Azotobacter salinestris: one gene and its partners. The protein of the gene in region 2 interacts with the protein of the main gene of each other region in a pairwise test. Links are inferred from orthologs where the notes say so. Each region holds a gene or a part of one and is shown on either strand. Other genes may lie near its edges. The genes, in order: sfsA, GCU53_RS16920, GCU53_RS14985 and GCU53_RS03925.

What was found.
Region 1: the proteins of GCU53_RS16920 (region 2) and sfsA interact in binary tests that used the Escherichia coli proteins (3 or more experiments, as listed by UniProt). The link is inferred for Azotobacter salinestris from one-to-one orthologs.
Region 3: the proteins of GCU53_RS16920 (region 2) and GCU53_RS14985 interact in binary tests that used the Escherichia coli proteins (3 or more experiments, as listed by UniProt). The link is inferred for Azotobacter salinestris from one-to-one orthologs.
Region 4: the proteins of GCU53_RS16920 (region 2) and GCU53_RS03925 interact in binary tests that used the Escherichia coli proteins (3 or more experiments, as listed by UniProt). The link is inferred for Azotobacter salinestris from one-to-one orthologs.

What each region holds. Positions count from the first base shown.
Region 1 is NZ_CP045302.1:1,777,518-1,780,649, forward strand. Bases 1-3,000 are described here. They hold sfsA (DNA/RNA nuclease SfsA), read right to left. Parts: upstream 1,855-3,000; coding sequence 1,147-1,854; downstream 1-1,146. Other genes in these bases: GCU53_RS08425 (FecCD family ABC transporter permease), read right to left, coding at 1-694; GCU53_RS08430 (Rieske (2Fe-2S) protein), read left to right, coding at 813-1,130; GCU53_RS08440 (pyridoxal phosphate-dependent aminotransferase), read right to left, coding at 1,844-3,000. Also shown: more of GCU53_RS08440, read right to left, coding at 3,001-3,019. UniProt on the Escherichia coli protein: Binds to DNA non-specifically. Could be a regulatory factor involved in maltose metabolism.
Region 2 is NZ_CP045302.1:3,614,728-3,619,154, reverse strand. Bases 899-3,685 are described here. They hold GCU53_RS16920 (glutamate-5-semialdehyde dehydrogenase), read right to left. Parts: upstream 3,032-3,685; coding sequence 1,766-3,031; downstream 899-1,765. Other genes in these bases: GCU53_RS16915 (bifunctional DedA family/phosphatase PAP2 family protein), read left to right, coding at 3,219-3,685; nadD (nicotinate-nucleotide adenylyltransferase), read right to left, coding at 1,122-1,766; rsfS (ribosome silencing factor), read right to left, coding at 899-1,101. Outside these bases: mrdA (penicillin-binding protein 2), read right to left, coding at 1-257; 23S rRNA (pseudouridine(1915)-N(3))-methyltransferase RlmH, read right to left, coding at 273-740; more of rsfS, read right to left, coding at 748-898; more of GCU53_RS16915, read left to right, coding at 3,686-4,427. UniProt on the Escherichia coli protein: Catalyzes the NADPH-dependent reduction of L-glutamate 5-phosphate into L-glutamate 5-semialdehyde and phosphate. The product spontaneously undergoes cyclization to form 1-pyrroline-5-carboxylate.
Region 3 is NZ_CP045302.1:3,234,001-3,238,538, reverse strand. The notes cover bases 878-3,775. They hold GCU53_RS14985 (LytR/AlgR family response regulator transcription factor), read right to left. Parts: upstream 2,757-3,775; coding sequence 1,998-2,756; downstream 878-1,997. Other genes in these bases: argH (argininosuccinate lyase), read left to right, coding at 2,986-3,775; hemC (hydroxymethylbilane synthase), read right to left, coding at 927-1,865; GCU53_RS14995 (uroporphyrinogen-III synthase), read right to left, coding at 878-912. In the rest of the region: GCU53_RS15000 (uroporphyrinogen-III C-methyltransferase), read right to left, coding at 1-125; more of GCU53_RS14995, read right to left, coding at 142-877; more of argH, read left to right, coding at 3,776-4,380; GCU53_RS14975 (magnesium transporter CorA family protein), read right to left, coding at 4,418-4,538. UniProt on the Escherichia coli protein: Member of the two-component regulatory system BtsS/BtsR, which is part of a nutrient-sensing regulatory network composed of BtsS/BtsR, the low-affinity pyruvate signaling system YpdA/YpdB and their respective target proteins, BtsT and YhjX.
Region 4 is NZ_CP045302.1:842,847-847,455, reverse strand. Bases 693-3,661 are described here. They hold GCU53_RS03925 (sulfate/molybdate ABC transporter ATP-binding protein), read right to left. Parts: upstream 2,679-3,661; coding sequence 1,707-2,678; downstream 693-1,706. Other genes in these bases: cysT (sulfate ABC transporter permease subunit CysT), read right to left, coding at 3,565-3,661; cysW (sulfate ABC transporter permease subunit CysW), read right to left, coding at 2,682-3,554; GCU53_RS03930 (bestrophin family protein), read left to right, coding at 693-1,568. In the rest of the region: GCU53_RS03935 (hypothetical protein), read right to left, coding at 1-299; more of GCU53_RS03930, read left to right, coding at 663-692; more of cysT, read right to left, coding at 3,662-4,383; GCU53_RS03910 (sulfate ABC transporter substrate-binding protein), read right to left, coding at 4,470-4,609. UniProt on the Escherichia coli protein: Part of the ABC transporter complex CysAWTP involved in sulfate/thiosulfate import. Responsible for energy coupling to the transport system.

The DNA of each region.
Region 1 (3,132 bases), 1.8 Mb from region 2 along the record:
GCGCTCCCGCACGGCGCGGCAGCCAGAACGCCACCCCCAGGGTCGCCAGCAGCAATGGCCAGAGCCGGGCATAGCTGGCGCCGCTCAGGCTGCCCAGATTCCAGAAGGTCAACCGGCGCAGCGCGGCGTCGTCGGCCAGATAGCCGAACAGACCGACCGCCGCGCCAGCCAGGCTGCTGAGGGCGAGCCCGGCGAGCAGCATGGTGGCCACCCGGGTCTGGCCGTCGCGACGCCCCAATCGATAGACCAGCGCGGTCACCACCAAGCCTCCGACGAAGGCGCTCGCCGACAGCAGATAGGGCGACACCTCGGGCAGGGCATCGGCACCGAACAGCGAGCCGCCGACGATCGCCAGCGCCGCCCCCAGCGCGGCGCCGCTGGACACCCCGATCAGCCCGGGATCGGCCAGCGGATTGCGGAACAACGCCTGCATCGCCACCCCGCTCAGCGCCAGCACGCTGCCTACCGCCAGGCCGAGCAGGGTTCTCGGCAGGCGGATCTGCCCAACGATCAGCTCGGCCCTTTCGAGGCCCTCCCCGGACAACGGCAAGCCGGCCAGGCGCAGCAGCGCCAGCAGGGAATCGGCCAGGGGCAGCCGCAGCGGCCCCAGCGCCAGCGACAGCCAGAAGGCGAGCAGCAGCAGTAGCCCCAGGCTCATCAGCAGGACGCGGGAACGACGGTCACAGACAGTCATGAAAGGCTCTGGAAGTGAAGGTGGCGGCAAGCATAAGAGGCGCTCCGGCCAATCACCAGCCCATGGCTTCCGCCATCTCCCGTCGGCATGGATAATCGCGGGCTTTTCGGGAGGCGCCATGAAGTTTCTCTGTGCCGGGGACGCCCTCGGCGAAGGACAAAGCCGCGGTTTCCTGCTCGAAGACCGCAAACTCCTCGCGATCCGCAAGGACGGCCGGGTTTTCGTCTACCGCAACGTCTGTCCACATCTGGGCATTCCGCTGGAATGGCAACCCGACCGGTTTCTCGACGCCAGCGGCAGCCTGATCCAGTGCGCCACCCACGGTGCGCTGTTCCTGATCGACAGCGGCGAATGCGTGGCCGGCCCATGTGCCGGTGAGCACCTGCCACGCATCGCCTGCCGCGAAGACGGAGCCGGTATCTGGGTAGACCTGTAACCGCCGCCTCGCCGCCCTACAGGCACATCTCGAGTCGGTGCGTCAGCCGGATCGCCGCGGACGACAGCTCGGCACCATAGGCGAGCACCTCGACGCCCGCCGCCACGGCTTCGCGCAGCGCCTGCGCATAGCACGGATCGACCTCCGCCGCCGGGCGCACCGCCGTGATGCCGGACAGGTTCACGCAGTACAGCTGCACCGTACGCACGCCCTGTCGCGCCAAGGCCGCCAGCTCGCGCAGGTGCCTGGCGCCGCGCTCGGTGCGGGCATCGGGGAAGGCAGCGACCGGGCTGTCGGCAAAGCCCAGGGTGACGCTCTTCACCTCGACGAACGCCATCCCATCCGGGTAGTCGAGGCAGAAATCCACCCGGCTGTTCTCCACCCCGTAGCGAACCTCCCGGCGCAACGCAGCAAACCCTGCCAATTCGGGGATCAGCCCGGCACGCAGTGCCTCCTCCACCAGTGGATTAGCCCGTGCGGTATTCACGCAGGCCAGCCGCCCCTGCGGCGTCTCGCTCAGTTCCCAGGTGCCCGGCAGCTTGCGCCGGGGATCGCTCGAGCGGCTGAACCAGATGCGTCCGCCCTCGGCCATGCAGTTGAGCATGGAGCCGGTATTGGGGCAGTGGATGCACAGTACTTCGCCGGCCGGCGTCTCGATATCGGCAAGAAAGCGCTTGTAGCGGCGCAGCAGACGCCCCTCCTCCAGCGGCGGATCAAAGCGCATCGGGCTGCCAGCTCTTCAGACCGCGGGCGATGCGCTCAACCGCCTGCTCCAGGCGCGGCAGGCTCTGGGTGTAGGCGAAGCGCACATGCCGGTCGGCCAGGTGATGGCCGAAATCGATGCCCGGCGTGATGGCGACGAACTCGCGCTCGAGGAAGTGCCGGCAGAAGGCGAAGGCATCGCCGCCGAAGGCGCCGATGTCGGCATACAGATAGAAGGCCCCCTCGGGCTCCACGGCGATGCCGAAGCCCAGTTCGCGCAACGCCGGCAGCAGGTAGTCGCGGCGCCGGGCGAACTCCGTGCGGCGCGCCTCGAGGATCTCCAGGGTCTCCTCCTCGAAGCAGGCCAGCGCGGCATGCTGGGCCAGGGTCGAGGCGCTGATGTAGAGGTTCTGTGCCAGCTTCTCCAGTTCGGGCACCGCCGCCTCGGGCGCCACCAGCCAGCCGAGCCGCCAGCCGGTCATGCCGAAATATTTGGAGAAGCTGTTGAGCACGAAAGCATCGTCGTCCACCTCCAGCACGCTGGAGGCGTCCACGCCGTAGGTCAGACCGTGGTAGATCTCGTCCACCAGCAGATGGCCGCCGCGCGCATGCAGGGCGGCGGACAGCGCCGCCAGCTCGTCGCGCCGCAGCAGCGTTCCGGTGGGGTTGGCCGGCGAGGCGACCAGGGCCCCGACGCTCTCCGTGTGCCAGTAACGCGCAACCAGCTCCGGCGTCAATTGGTAACGCTGCTCCGGCCCGACCGGGACCAGTTGCGCGCCCCCCTCGACCAGACGCAGGAAGTGGCGGTTGCAGGGATAGCCGGGATCGGCCAGCAGCCAGTGCCGACCCGGGTCGACCAGCAGGCTCGTAGCCAGCAGCAGGGCACCCGAGCCGCCAGGCGTGATGAGGATGCGCTCGGGGTCTATAGTCAAGCGGTAACGCTGCTCGTAGAACCGGGCGATGGCCTCGCGCAGCTGCGGCAGGCCGCGCGCGGCGGTATAGCGAGTATGTCCGGCCGCCAGCGCCGCCTGCCCGGCAGCAACGATGGGCGCCGCTGTGGTGAAGTCCGGCTCGCCGATCTCCAGGTGGATCACGTCGTGGCCCAGGGCCTGGAGTTCGTTGGCACGGGCCAGCAGGGCCATGACATGAAAAGGTTCGATGGCACGACTGCGCGCACTGTAGGGCATGGGCCTTCCATCAGGACGGGGCGGAAGGTGGATTCTACCCCTCCGGGACCGCTCTGGCAGCTGCCATGGCCAGCGCTGGGGAGTAGCGCGGCCCGATGGCTTCTGGTAAGTTC
Region 2 (4,427 bases):
AAGCTTGGCCGGTTGTCGGCGAGGATCACCCCGTTGCGGTCGAAGATCAGCCCGCGGTTCGGCGGGATCGGCTGCACGTGGATGCGGTTGTTTTCCGCCAGGGTCGAGTGGTGCTCGTACTGGATCACCTGCAGGTAGTACAGGCGCACCATCAGTACCAGCGACAGCAGCAGGATGACCACGGCGCCGACGACGGCCCGCGCGCGCACCAGGCGCGCGTCCTTCTCGTGGTCTTTGAGGCGAATCGGCTCCGGCATCTGCGCAAACCGCGGTCACTTGTGATACGGATGCCCGGACAGCAGGGTCCAGGCGCGGTAGATCTGCTCGCCGATGAGGATGCGGACCAGAGGATGCGGCAGGGTCAGCGGCGACAGCGACCAGCGCTGCTCGCTGCGCGCGCAGACTTCCGGGGCCAGGCCTTCCGGGCCGCCGACCATGAGGTTGACGGTGCGTGCGTCGAGCCGCCAGCGATCCAGCTCGGCGGCCAGCTGCTCGGTGCTCCAGGACTTGCCGTTCACCTCGAGGGTGACGATGCGCTCGCCCGGCTGCACCTTGCCCAGCATGGCTTCGCCCTCCTGGCGGATCAGGCGGGCCACGTCGGCATTCTTGCCCCGGGTGTGCAGGGGGATTTCCACCAGTTCGAGGGCCAGCTCGGGCGGCAGGCGCTTGGCGTACTCGTGCCAGCCCTCCTCCACCCAGCGCGGCATGCGCGAACCCACGGCGATCAGGCGCAGACGCACGGCAGCTTCATTCCTCGCCGTGCTGGGCCCGGCTCTGCTCCGCGCCCTGCCAGAGACGCTCGAGGTCGTAGAACTGGCGGGTGGCGACCTGCATGACGTGGACCACCACGTCGCCCAGGTCGAGCAACGCCCACTCGCCGCCCTCCAGACCCTCGCTGCCCAACGGCCGCACGCCCTGCTCCTTGACCTTCTCCAGGACATTGTCGGCGAGGGATTTCACATGGCGGCTGGAGGTGCCGCTGGCAACCACCATGAAGTCGGTGACGCTGGTCTTGCCGCGCACATCGATGACGGTGATGTCCTTGGCCTTGAGATCTTCCAGGGCGTCGATCGCCAGTTGGACCAATTGTTCGTTTTGCATGGATGGCTCGTGTGTATTGTTCAGTTCGACGCCGGGTACAACCCGTGCGCATGGATATAGGCCAGTACCGCGTCGGGTACCAGGAAACGCACCGAGCAGCCGCTGGCCAGACGCTCGCGGATCTGCGTGGCGGAAACCTCCAGCGGCGTCTGCCAGACGAAGGCGATGCTCCCGCCCGGTCCGGCGAGGGCCTGCGGATCACCGACGCTGCGTGCCGCCAGCAGGTTGCGCAGGGCCTCCGGCGGCTCGCTGGCGGCATCCGGACGCTGCAGGACCAGGATGTGGCAGTGGTCGAGCAGCTCCTGCCAACGATGCCAGCTCGGCAGGCCGCAGAAGGCGTCCCAGCCGAGCAGGAGGAACAACTGGTCGTCCGGGGCCAGCTCGCCACGCAGGGATTCCAGGGTATCGATGGTATAGGATGGCCGCTCGCGGCGCAGTTCGCGATCGTCCACGGTCAAAGGCGGCACGCCGTCGACCGCGCAGCGGACCATCGCCAGGCGGTCGGCCGCCGATACCTGCGGCGACTGCCGGTGCGGCGGGCGGGCACAGGGAATCAGGCGCAGCTCATCGAGGCCGAACTGCTCGGCGACCTCGAGGGCGCCGCGCAGATGACCGATATGGATGGGGTCGAAGGTGCCGCCGAGAATTCCGATCTTTTTCGCCATCAGCCGCGCACGTGGCCATCGCCGAACACGACGTACTTCTCGCTGGTCAGGCCCTCCAGACCGACCGGACCGCGGGCGTGCAGCTTGTCGGTGGAGATGCCGATCTCCGCACCCAGACCGTACTCGAAGCCGTCGGCGAAGCGCGTCGAGGCGTTGACCATCACCGAGCTGGAGTCCACCTCGGCGAGAAAGCGCCGTGCGTCGGTGAAGCTCTCGGTGACGATGGCGTCGGTGTGGTGCGAACCGTAATGATTGATGTGGGCGATGGCCTCGTCCAGCGAATCCACCACGCGCACCGAGAGGATCGGCGCGTTGTATTCGGTGGACCAGTCCTCCTCGCTCGCCTCCAGGGTGCCGGCACCGAGCAGCTCGCGGCTGCGCGGGCAACCGCGCAGCTCGACGCCCTTGGCCCGGTAGATATCGCCGAGCGGCGGCAGCGCGCGGGCGGCGACGGCGGCATGCACCAGCAGGGTCTCCATGGTGTTGCAGGGCGCGAAACGCTGGGTCTTGGCGTTGTCGGCGACGCGGATGGCCTTGTCGAGGTCGGCGGCGACGTCGATGTAGACGTGGCAGATGCCGTCCAGGTGCTTGATCACCGGCACCTTCGCCTCGCGGCTGATGCGCTCGATCAGGCCCTTGCCGCCGCGCGGGACGATCACGTCGACGAATTCCGGCATGCTGATCAGCGCGCCCACCGCAGCGCGGTCGGTGGTGTCCACCACCTGCACGGCGGCTGCCGGCAGGCCGGCTTCGGCCAGGCCGAGCTGGATGCAGCGGGCGATCGCCTGGTTGGAGTGGATGGCCTCGGAGCCGCCACGCAGGATGGTGGCGTTGCCCGACTTCAGGCACAGGCTGGCGGCGTCGATGGTCACGTTCGGGCGCGACTCGTAGACGATGCCGATCACCCCCAGCGGCACGCGCATCCTGCCGACCTGGATGCCCGAGGGCATGTAGCGCATGTCGCGGATCTCGCCGATCGGGTCGGGCAGCCGGGCGACCTGGCGCAGCCCCTCGATCATCTCGTCGATGCGCGCCGGGGTCAGCGCCAGACGGTCGAGCATGGCCTCGTCCAGGCCGCTGGCGCGGCCGGCGGCCAGATCCTGCGCGTTGGCCGCGGCGAGCGCCTCGCGGGCATCGTCCAGGGCCGCGGCGGCGGCTTCCAGGGCACGGTTCTTCTGCGCGGTGCTGGTGCGCGCGAGCACCCGCGAGGCTTCGCGGGCGGCGCGGCCCAGGCGGGTCATGTAGTCGAGCACGGACTCGGTCATGGTCTCGGGTCTGGCAGTCGGGGGGAAACGGCTGATTATAACGACACTGCCGCCCTGCGCCCAGCGTGCCCGGGCAGAAGGTCGCAGGCACGCACCCCGGCGACTGCCGCCGGCTGTTATCATGCACCGCCGGGCGGCACGGCCCGCAGCCCGCCCCTCCGTGGCCCACGACAAGGAGCGCAGTCCGATGAGCGCATGGCTCGACAGCCTGAGTGGCTGGCTGACCACCCACCCCGAATGGCTGGGGCTGGCCATCTTCCTGATCGCCTGCGTCGAATGCCTGGCGATACTCGGCATCATCGTTCCCGGCACCGTGCTGATGTTCGCGGTCGCCGCGATGGCCGGCAGCGGCGCCCTGACCCTCGGCCAGACCCTGCTGCTGGGCTATGCCGGCGGGCTGCTCGGCGACGCGATTTCCTACACCCTGGGCCGGCATTTCCATCAGGGCATCCGGCGCCTGCCGCTACTGCGCGATCATCCGGAATGGCTGGTCAGCGCCGAGGTGTACTTCCAGCGCTACGGCATCGTCAGCCTGCTGGTCGGCCGCTACATCGGCCCGCTACGGCCGATGCTGCCGATGATCGCCGGCATGCTCGACATGCCCCTGCCGCGCTTCGTCGCCGTCAGCCTGCTGGCCGCCGCCGGCTGGGCGGTGGCCTATCTGCTGCCGGGCTGGACCACCGGCGCCGCCCTGCGCCTGCCGCTGCCGGACGGCTTCTGGAGCGATGCCGGGGTGATGGCGGCAGGGCTGGCGCTGGTCCTCGGCCTGATCGCGCAGACCAGCCTGCGCCGCCGGCGCTGGGCGACACCGCTGGCCGCCGGTCTCTGCCTGGCGGCACTCGGCACCCTGCTGCTGGGCTGGAACCACCTGCGCGAGCTCGATCAGGGACTGCTGACGCTGATCCAGGAGCAGCGCCACGCCGGCCTGGACCAGGCAATGGTGCTGATCACCCGCCTGGGCGACTTCAGCACCCAGCTGTATGCCGGCGCGCTGCTCGGCCTGTTGCTGCTGGCCACCCGGCAGTGGCGTCCGGCCCTGTTCGCCGGCATGACCCTGCTCGGCACGGCCCTGGCCAACGGCAGCCTGAAGGCACTGTTCGCCCGCGGCCGACCGGAGATCCTGATCGAGCCGCTGCACAGCTACAGCCTGCCCAGCGGACACAGCTCGGCGGCCTTCGCCTTCTTCCTCACCCTGGGCATCCTCGCCGGCCGCGGCCAGACGCCGCGAATGCGCCTGACCTGGCTGCTGCTGGCCTGCCTGCCGGCAGTGACCATCGCCCTGTCACGGGTCTATCTGGGCGTGCACTGGCCCACCGACGTCATCGCCGGCGGCCTGCTCGCCGGCGGCTTCTGCGCCCTCAGCCTGGCCCTGGTGCAGCGGAAGACGCCACTCGAG
Region 3 (4,538 bases), 380 kb from region 2 along the record:
ATCAGCAGGGCCAGGACGGCCACGGCACCGGAGACTCCGCCACCACTCTTGGTGGTCGGGGCGGGCGCGGCGAGCGGTTGTTCATTGTTGTTCGTGGGAGTGTTCGGGGGGGCTGCTTCGCTCACGTATACATCCTTCGGGTCAAAAGGTCGGCGCTGGGCGGCCCTGGAGCGCGGCCAGCAAGGCCGTGGCACTGGCGCCATGGCAGTCCACGACAGTCTGGGATCCCGCCGCGCGGGCCAGTTCGGCGACCCGCGGGCTCGGCACGAACAAGGGTATCCGAAGCAGTGCCGGCCAGTCAGCCGCCGCCAGCTGGCGCAGATGCTCGAATCCCTGCCCGCTGCTGATCTGCAGGCCGTTCAGACGCTCCGTACGGATCCGCTCGAGCAAGGTGCCGGGCGGGTAGTCCGGCAGGATGCGCCGGTAGAGTTCCACATGATCGACGGCCAACCCCTGGCTGCGCAACGATTCGGCGATGAGCTCGCGGCCGCCCTCCCCGCGCAGGATCAGCACCCGAGGCTGTGGCGCGGCCAGTGCTGCGGCCAGCTCGGGCAGTGCCAGCAGCGCCTCGCTGTCCTCGCCGGCAGTCGGCCAGGCGACCGCCAGACCGTATTCGGCGAGGATCTCGCCGGTCGCCGCGCCGACCGCGAACCAACACTGGTTCGCCGGCGGCTGCGGCCAGTAGCGGTCGAACAGTTCCAGTCCCAGGCGGGCGGCAGGCTTGCTGACCACGATCACCGCGCTGTAGCGGTCCAGGTCGAGAAAGAGGCTGCGCAGCTCGGGGGTTTCCGCCTGCGGCTCGATGGCCAGCAATGGCAGGCTGCTGCTGTGGATGCCCGCCTCGGCCAGACGACTGGCCAGGCCGGCGCACTCCTCGGCCGGACGGGTGAGCAGCAGGCGCCAGCCGCTGATGTCCGGCCGTGCGGTCATGGCTGCTCGCCCTCGCCATAGACCGCCGCCAGAATCCGCTGTGCGCCCTGGGCCAGCAGCGCATCGGCCACCTGCATGCCGAGCGTCTCGGCCTCGCTACTGGGTGCACGGGCCTCGGCACGCAGCAGCAGGCTGCCGTCCGGCTGGCCGACCAGACCACGCAGCCAGAGCTGGTCGCCCTCCAGCTCGGCATAGCAGGCGATGGGCACCTGGCAGCCGCCGTTGAGACGCCTGTTCAAGGCGCGCTCGGCGATGACCCGCAGGGCGGTCGGCCCATGGTTGAGCGGGGCGAGCAGCGCCTGGATCTCGCGGTCGGCACTGCGGCATTCGATGCCCACAGCACCCTGGCCGCCGGCCGGCAGGCTGTCGGCGATGGCGATCCGGGAGCGGATGCGCGCCGCGAAGCCGAGGCGGATCAGCCCGGCGGCGGCGAGGATGATGGCGTCGTACTCGCCGGCATCCAGCTTGGCCAGACGGGTATTCACGTTGCCGCGCAGGAACTGGATCTTCAGATCCGGGCGGCGCGCCAGCAGCTGGGCCTGGCGACGCAGGCTGGAGGTGCCGACCACACTGCCGGCCGGCAACTCGTCGAGACTGGCGAACGCGTTGGAGACAAAGGCGTCGCGCGGGTCCTCGCGTTCGCAGATGCAGTACAGGCCAAGGCCCTCGGGGAACTCCATCGGCACGTCCTTCATCGAGTGCACGGCAATGTCGGCCTCGCCCTTCAGCAGGGCGGTTTCCAGCTCCTTGACGAACAGCCCCTTGCCGCCAATCTTCGCCAGCGGCGCGTCGAGCAGCTTGTCGCCACGACTGACCATCGGCACCAGACTGACCACAAGGCCCGGGTGGGCCTGTTCCAGACGCGCCTTGACATATTCAGCCTGCCACAGGGCCAGGGCACTCTTGCGGGTGGCAATGCGGATCTCGCGGGGCATGGGGCATTCCAGGACGACGGACTGCCGCGGATGATAGCAGGATCGGGCTACAAGCTGGGCAGTCCCACCCATGACGGCGCCCCGTCAATTCACAGGGGCACGACGGCAAGCCCCCCGCCGTCCGCGCCGACTTCAGGAGGCCAGCTGCTGGTTGTGCATCAGCTTGCGCACCCCGGCGACATGCCGTCGGCTCACGGTCAGCGCAGCATCGCCGAGACCGCGCAGATAGAGCTGGAAATGCCCGAGCGGCGTTCGCTGCAGCCGCTCGATGCGGTCGCGGGCAACCAGCGCATTGCGATGGATACGCACGAAGCGGTCGCCGAACTCGTCTTCCAAGGCCTTCAGCGGCTCGTCCAGCAGTACCTCGCCGCCCTCGTGACGCAAGGTCACGTACTTGTGGTCGGCGATGAAGAAGATCGCCTTGTCCACCGGCACCAGCTCGATGCCCCGGCGGGTGCGAGCACTGATATGGGTACGTGGCGCGTTGCCGTCCGTCGCCACCGGGCGGGTCAGCGCGGCCAGCTGGGCACGGGTGGGACGCTGGGCCTGCTGCAGGGCCTCGCGAAGCTGCTCTTGTTGCACCGGCTTCATCAGATAGCCCACTGCGGTGTTCTGCAGCGCCGCCACCGCGAACTCATCGGCGGCGGCGCAGAAGATCAGAGCCGGCGAGGCCTCGCGCTCGCACAGCCGGGCGGCCACCTGCAGGCCGTCCAGCCCGGGCATGCGGATATCCAGCAGCACGATATCCGGCTTCAAGCTGTCGATCAGGGTCAGCGCCTCCTCGCCGTTGCCGGCCGAAGGCTCGAGCACGCGATAGCCATCGAGCTCACTCACCAGACGGCTGAGCTGCTCCCTGGCCTGAGGGTCGTCGTCGACGATCAAGACATTCATGTTGCTTCGGCTTCCCGCGTCAGTCCGGACAACAGATAGCGTAGACAGCCGGAGTGACAGCCGTCACGGTCCGTGCCGGGAGAATTGTGCCGTGCCCGGCCGCGGAGGCGCCCGGCAGGGCCTGCAGGGTTTTCCCGCATACCCTGCTATCATCCGCGCACCCTTATCCATCCACCCTGCCGGCCGTCTCCGCGGCCGGCCGCATTTGCGCAGCAGCCGAGAGAACGCCATGAGCGCCGAGAAAACCAATCAGTCCTGGGGCGGCCGCTTCAGCGAGCCGGTCGACGCCTTCGTCGCCCGCTTCACCGCTTCCGTCGACTTCGACAAGCGCCTGTACCGCCACGACATCATGGGCTCCATCGCCCATGCCACTATGCTGGAGCAGGCCGGCGTGCTCACCGCCGCCGAACGCGACGCGATCATCGACGGCCTGCAACAGATCCAGAGCGAAATCGAGGCCGGACAGTTCGACTGGCGCGTCGATCTGGAAGACGTGCACATGAACATCGAGGCACGCCTGACCGAACGCATCGGCATCACCGGCAAGAAACTGCACACCGGCCGCTCCCGCAACGACCAGGTGGCCACCGACATCCGCCTATGGCTACGCGACGAAATCGACGCGATCCTCGGCGAAATCACCCGACTGCAGCAGGGCCTGCTGGAGCAGGCCGAGCGCCATGCCGACGTCATCATGCCCGGCTTCACCCACCTGCAGACCGCCCAGCCGGTAACCTTCGGCCACCACCTGCTGGCCTGGTTCGAGATGCTCTCGCGCGACCATGAGCGCCTGGTCGACTGCCGCAGGCGCGTCAACCGCATGCCGCTCGGCTCCGCCGCCCTGGCCGGCACTACCTACCCGATCCAGCGCGAGATCACCTGCCGGCTGCTCGGCTTCGAGGCCGTCGGCGGCAACTCGCTGGACGGCGTGTCGGATCGCGACTTCGCCATCGAATTCTGCGCCGCCGCCTCGCTCGCCATGATGCACCTGTCGCGCTTCTCCGAAGAGCTGGTGCTGTGGACCTCCGCCCAGTTCAATTTCATCGAGCTGCCCGACCGCTTCTGCACCGGCTCCTCGATCATGCCGCAGAAGAAGAACCCGGACGTCCCCGAGCTGGTGCGCGGCAAGTCGGGCCGCGTGTTCGGCGCCCTGACCGGCCTGCTGACCCTGATGAAGGGCCAGCCGCTGGCCTACAACAAGGACAACCAGGAGGACAAGGAGCCGCTGTTCGACGCCGCCGACACCCTGCGCGACTCGCTGCGTGCCTTCGCCGACATGGTCCCGGCGATCAAACCACGCGTCGAGGTGATGCGCGAGGCGGCCCGCCGCGGCTTCTCCACCGCCACCGACCTGGCCGACTACCTGGTGCGCAAGGGCCTGCCGTTCCGCGACTGCCACGAGATCGTCGGCCATGCGGTGAAGTACGGCGTTGCGACCGGCAAGGATCTGGCCGAGATGAGTCTGGACGAGTTGCGCCGGTTCAGCGACCAGATCGGCGAGGACGTGTTCGCCGTGCTGACCCTGGAAGGCTCGGTCAACGCCCGCGACCACATCGGCGGCACCGCCCCGGCCCAGGTGCGCGCCGCCGTGGCCCGTGGCAAGGCCTTGCTGGCCACGCGCTGAGCTGCGGGCAGCTAGCGTGGGCGCCAGACCGCCCGCGCTACAGCCAGCCCTTGAACTTGAACCAAGCGTAGGACAGCGCGGCCGAGCCGACCATCATGCCCAGCGCTAGCGGGTAGCCGAAATACCACTCGAGCTCCGGCATGTGCCGGAAGTTCATG
Region 4 (4,609 bases), 2.8 Mb from region 2 along the record:
TGATATCGATTTGATATTACTCGGATGAGGATGTACCGCAGTGTCTGCAACTTGCTGGACAGGCTGTGCATCATCTTTGCTGGATCTTGATTGACGTGTTGCAGAGGCGGCGTCTGTTTCCGATAGCAACATTGTTTCCTGCCTGTTTCGATGCCCCAGATGCGGACAGGTAGGTCGAAGGGAGGTTCGCTCAGGGGCTCGCAACCCTCTATTTCAAGGTTTTGGGCTTTCCAGCTCGATTCGTGGCGTGATCTGCGGGAAATGAGATTGTTTGCAGATGTTTCCGGCGGGTTCTGCATCGCCGGTTCTCTGGTCGTAGTTTTCGGCCGAACAATGTCACTGCAAGATTGCGATTGCAGTACTGGCGAAAGCCGGGACCGCCTTGTATCTGGCCGGCTGCAGGCGAGTTTCCAAAGTGCACTGCTTCGAAGTCGAACCGATTTGCAGGGCGTGCCCGCTTGCCATCGCCTGGATTGCCACGATATGAACTGACGCATGGGCGCGCACTTGGTGTCCTTGACGCGCGTCAATTCGTTAATCATTAATAGTTCCACCCATCGGATAACCCGAGAATCATGGGATTGCAGTGCGATCGAACTATTGTTCGGTGGTCGAATCCCCGTTACTCCCCTAGTCGAGATGCGCCTGTGTCGAACGCCTTTATCCGAAAAAGCCGATACCTGATCAAAACGCTTACCTATGTCGGCTGGTCGCTATTCTGGCTGTTGCTCTGGGATATCTTCATCACCGTGGATTACATGCTTCTGGTGAGTCCACGCTGGAATCTCCCTCCGATGCCCCTGACGCTGCTCGGTTCGGCGCTGGTGGTGCTGACCAGCTTCCGCAACTCCAGCGCCTACAATCGCTGGTGGGAAGCGCGCACCCTGTGGGGCACCATGACCAACAACTCGCGCAGCTTCGCGCGCCAGGTGCTCACCCTGATCGACGACGCCTACGGCATGAACCCGGTCAAGGCCGTGCTGCTGCGTCGCCACGTGGCCTACGTGAAGGCCCTGTCGGCGCACCTGAAGGGCGCTCCCTGTGGCGAGGAGGTCCAGGCGCTGATCCCGGCCGAGGAGTTCGACCGTCGCCACCACACCAACAACTTCCCCAACGACATCCTGAACGGCTCGGCGGCCCTGCTGGCCAAGGAATACAAGGCCGGACGGCTGGACAGCATGCGTCTGTCCCGCCTGGAGTCGACCATGGTGGTGCTTTCCGACTGCCAGGGCGGCATGGAGCGGATCGCCAACACGCCACTGCCGTATCCCTACGTGTACTTCCCGCGGCTGTTCATCACCCTGTTCTGTCTGATCATGCCGATCGGCCTGGTGGAAACCCTCGGTTGGTACACGCCGCTGGCTTCGACGGTGGCGGGCTTCATGCTGCTGGCCATCGAGCGGGTCGGCACCGACCTGCAGAGCCCCTTCCGCAACAGCGAGCACCGGATCCAGACCGAGGCCCTGTGCCAGAACATCGAGCGCAACCTGGAGTCGATGCTGCGCGACGCCACCGCGGAGCGCTCGCCCGAGCTGGTTCCGCTGGGCGGCGAGCTGAAGCGCCTCTGACGTCGTCCGCTTGCCGGACCGTGGAGGGCGATTCGCTGCGGCATGAAAGGAACGGGCGGGGTTTTACCCCGCCCGTCGTGTTTTCAGTTCGAAGAATGTTCCGCCCGGCCCGCATGATATCGGGCCGGGCGGGGCGTTTCAGGCGCTCGCCTTCGGCTTGATGAACAACCGCTCCCCGCGCGCCAGACCGACCAGGGTGTCGTGGTCCTTGACCACCTCCGCCTCGACCAGCTCGTTCTGGCCGTCGACCTTGAGGGTCACCCGGGTGATGGCGCCGAGCGGACGGATGTCGCGCACTTCGGCGCCGTGGTACTCGGCCACCGCCTCGCGGGACAGCAGAACCTCATGGGGGCGGAACAGGATGTGCCCGTCGTCCAGATGCAGGCGGTTGGAGTCGCCGAGGAAGTGGTAGACGAAGTCGCTGGCCGGCTGCTCGTAGACCTCGCCCGGCGCGCCGATCTGCTCGATCACCCCCTTGTTCATCACCACGATGCGGTCGGCCACCTCCATGGCTTCCTCCTGGTCGTGGGTGACGAACACCGAGGTCAGGTTGATCTCCTCGTGCAGGCGCGCCAGCCAGCGGCGCAGCTCCTTGCGCACCTTGGCATCCAGCGCCCCGAAGGGTTCGTCGAGCAGCAGGATCTTCGGCTCCACCGCCAGCGCGCGGGCCAGGGCGATGCGCTGGCGCTGGCCGCCGGACAACTGCTCCGGATAGCGGTCGGCCAGCCAGTCGAGTTGCACCATGCCCAGCAGTTCATGGACCTTCTGGGCGATGACCTGCTCGCTCGGCCGCTCGCGCCTGGGCTTCATGCGCAGGCCGAAGGCGACGTTGTCGAACACCGTCATGTGGCGGAACAGCGCGTAGTGCTGGAATACGAAGCCGACGTTGCGGTCGCGCACGTCGTGGCCGGAGACGTCCTCGCCGTGAAAAGAGATGCTGCCGGCATCCGGGGTCTCCAGGCCGGCGATGATCCGTAGCAGGGTGGTCTTGCCGCAGCCGGAGGGGCCGAGCAGGGCGACCAGCTCGCCGCTGTGGATGTCCAGATTGATGTCGTTGAGGGCCTGGAAGGCGCCGAAGCGCTTGCTGACGTTGCGGATTTCGATGGACATGGCTTACTCCTCGGCAGCATTGGACTTGAGGCGGGACAGACGGGCTTCGCTCCACTGCTTGAGCAGCAGGATGATCAGCGCCAGGACCAGCAGCAGGCTGGCGACGCTGAAGGCGGCGACGTGGTTGTACTCGTTGTAGAGAATCTCGACGTGCAGCGGCAGGGTGTTGGTGAAGCCGCGGATGTGTCCGGAGACCACCGACACCGCGCCGAACTCGCCCATGGCGCGGGCGGTGCAGAGCACCACGCCGTAGATCAGGCCCCACTTGATGTTGGGCAGGGTGACGTGCCAGAACATCTGCCAGCCGTTGGCGCCGAGCAGGCGCGCGGCTTCCTCTTCCTGGGTGCCCTGTTCCTGCATCAGCGGGATCAGCTCGCGTGCGACGAAGGGCAGGGTGACGAAGATGGTCGCCAGGACGATGCCGGGCAGGGCGAAGACGATCTGGATGTCGCGCTCGCTCAGCCACTCGCCGAACAGGCCCTGGGCGCCGAACAGCAGCATGTAGATCAGGCCGGCGATCACCGGCGAGACCGAGAACGGCAGGTCGATCAGGGTCACCAGCAGGCTCTTGCCGGGAAACTCGTACTTGCTCACGCACCAGGCGGCAGCCAGGCCGAACACCAGGTTGAGCGGCACCGAGATGCCCACGGCGAGCAGGGTCAGCTTGAGGGCGGAGATGGCGTCCGGCTCCAGCAGGGCCTCGAAGAAGGTCCCGAAGCCGAGCTTGAGCGCCTCGCTCAGCACCACGTAGAGCGGCAGCAGGAGGAATACGGCGAACGCCAGCCAGGCGGTGGCGATCAGCAGGCGGCGGCCGAGGGCGTTGCCGCGGCGGGCGGCATTGGCGGAGGCGGCCGCGCTCAGGGTTGTGGATGACATGGCGGCCTCCTTACGGCGTGGCGATGCGGCGCTGCAGCAGGTTGAGCGGCAGCAGCAGGGCGAAGGACACCACCAGCATCATCACGCCGATGCTGGTGGCGCCGGTATAGTCGTACTGGTCCAGCTTGACCATGATCAGCAGCGGCAGGATCTCGGTCTTGCCCGGCATGTTGCCGGCGATGAAGATCACCGAGCCGTACTCGCCGATGCCGCGGGCGAAGGCCAGGCCGAAGCCGGTCAGCCAGGCCGGCAGCAGCGCCGGCAGCAGCACGTGGCGGAAGGTCTGCCAGGGGCTGGCGCCGAGGCAGGCGGCCGCCTCCTCGACCTCGCGGGGAATGTCCGCCAGCACCGGCTGCAGGGTGCGCACCACGAAGGGCAGGGTGACGAAGGTCAGCGCCAGGGCGATGCCCAGCGGGGTGTAGGCGATCTTCAGGCCGAACTCGCCGGCGAGCTGGCCGACCGCTCCGGCCGGCGCGTAGAGCGCGGTCAGGGCGATGCCGGCCACCGCGGTGGGCAGGGCGAACGGCAGGTCGATCATGGCGTCGATGACCTTGCGGCCGGGGAAGGGGTAGCGCACCAGCACCCAGGCCAGCAGGGTACCGATCACGCCGTTGAGCAGTGCGGCGGCCAGCGCGGTGCCGAAGCTGAGCTTGAGTGCGGCCAGCACCCGCGGGGCGGAGACAACCTCCCAGAACTGCAACCAGGTGAGCTGGGAGGCGTGGACGAACATGGCACCCAGGGGAATCAACACCAACAGACTGAGATACACCAGGGTGTAGCCCAGCGTCAGCCCGAAGCCGGGTATGACGGGGGATATGCGGCGGGACATGGACATCTCTCGAATGACGGAAAGCAACAAGCCACAAGCGGAGTCCAGGACTTCCGGCTCGTGGCCTTGTCTGCGTGGTTATGGGTTCAGCGCACCTTGTAGATCTGGTCGAATACCCCGCCGTCCTTGAAGAGCTTCGGCTGGGCGGTTTTCCAGCCACCGAATTCCGTATCGATGGTCACGAGCTCGAGGCTGGGAAACTGCTTGGCGAACTCGGCGGCGACCT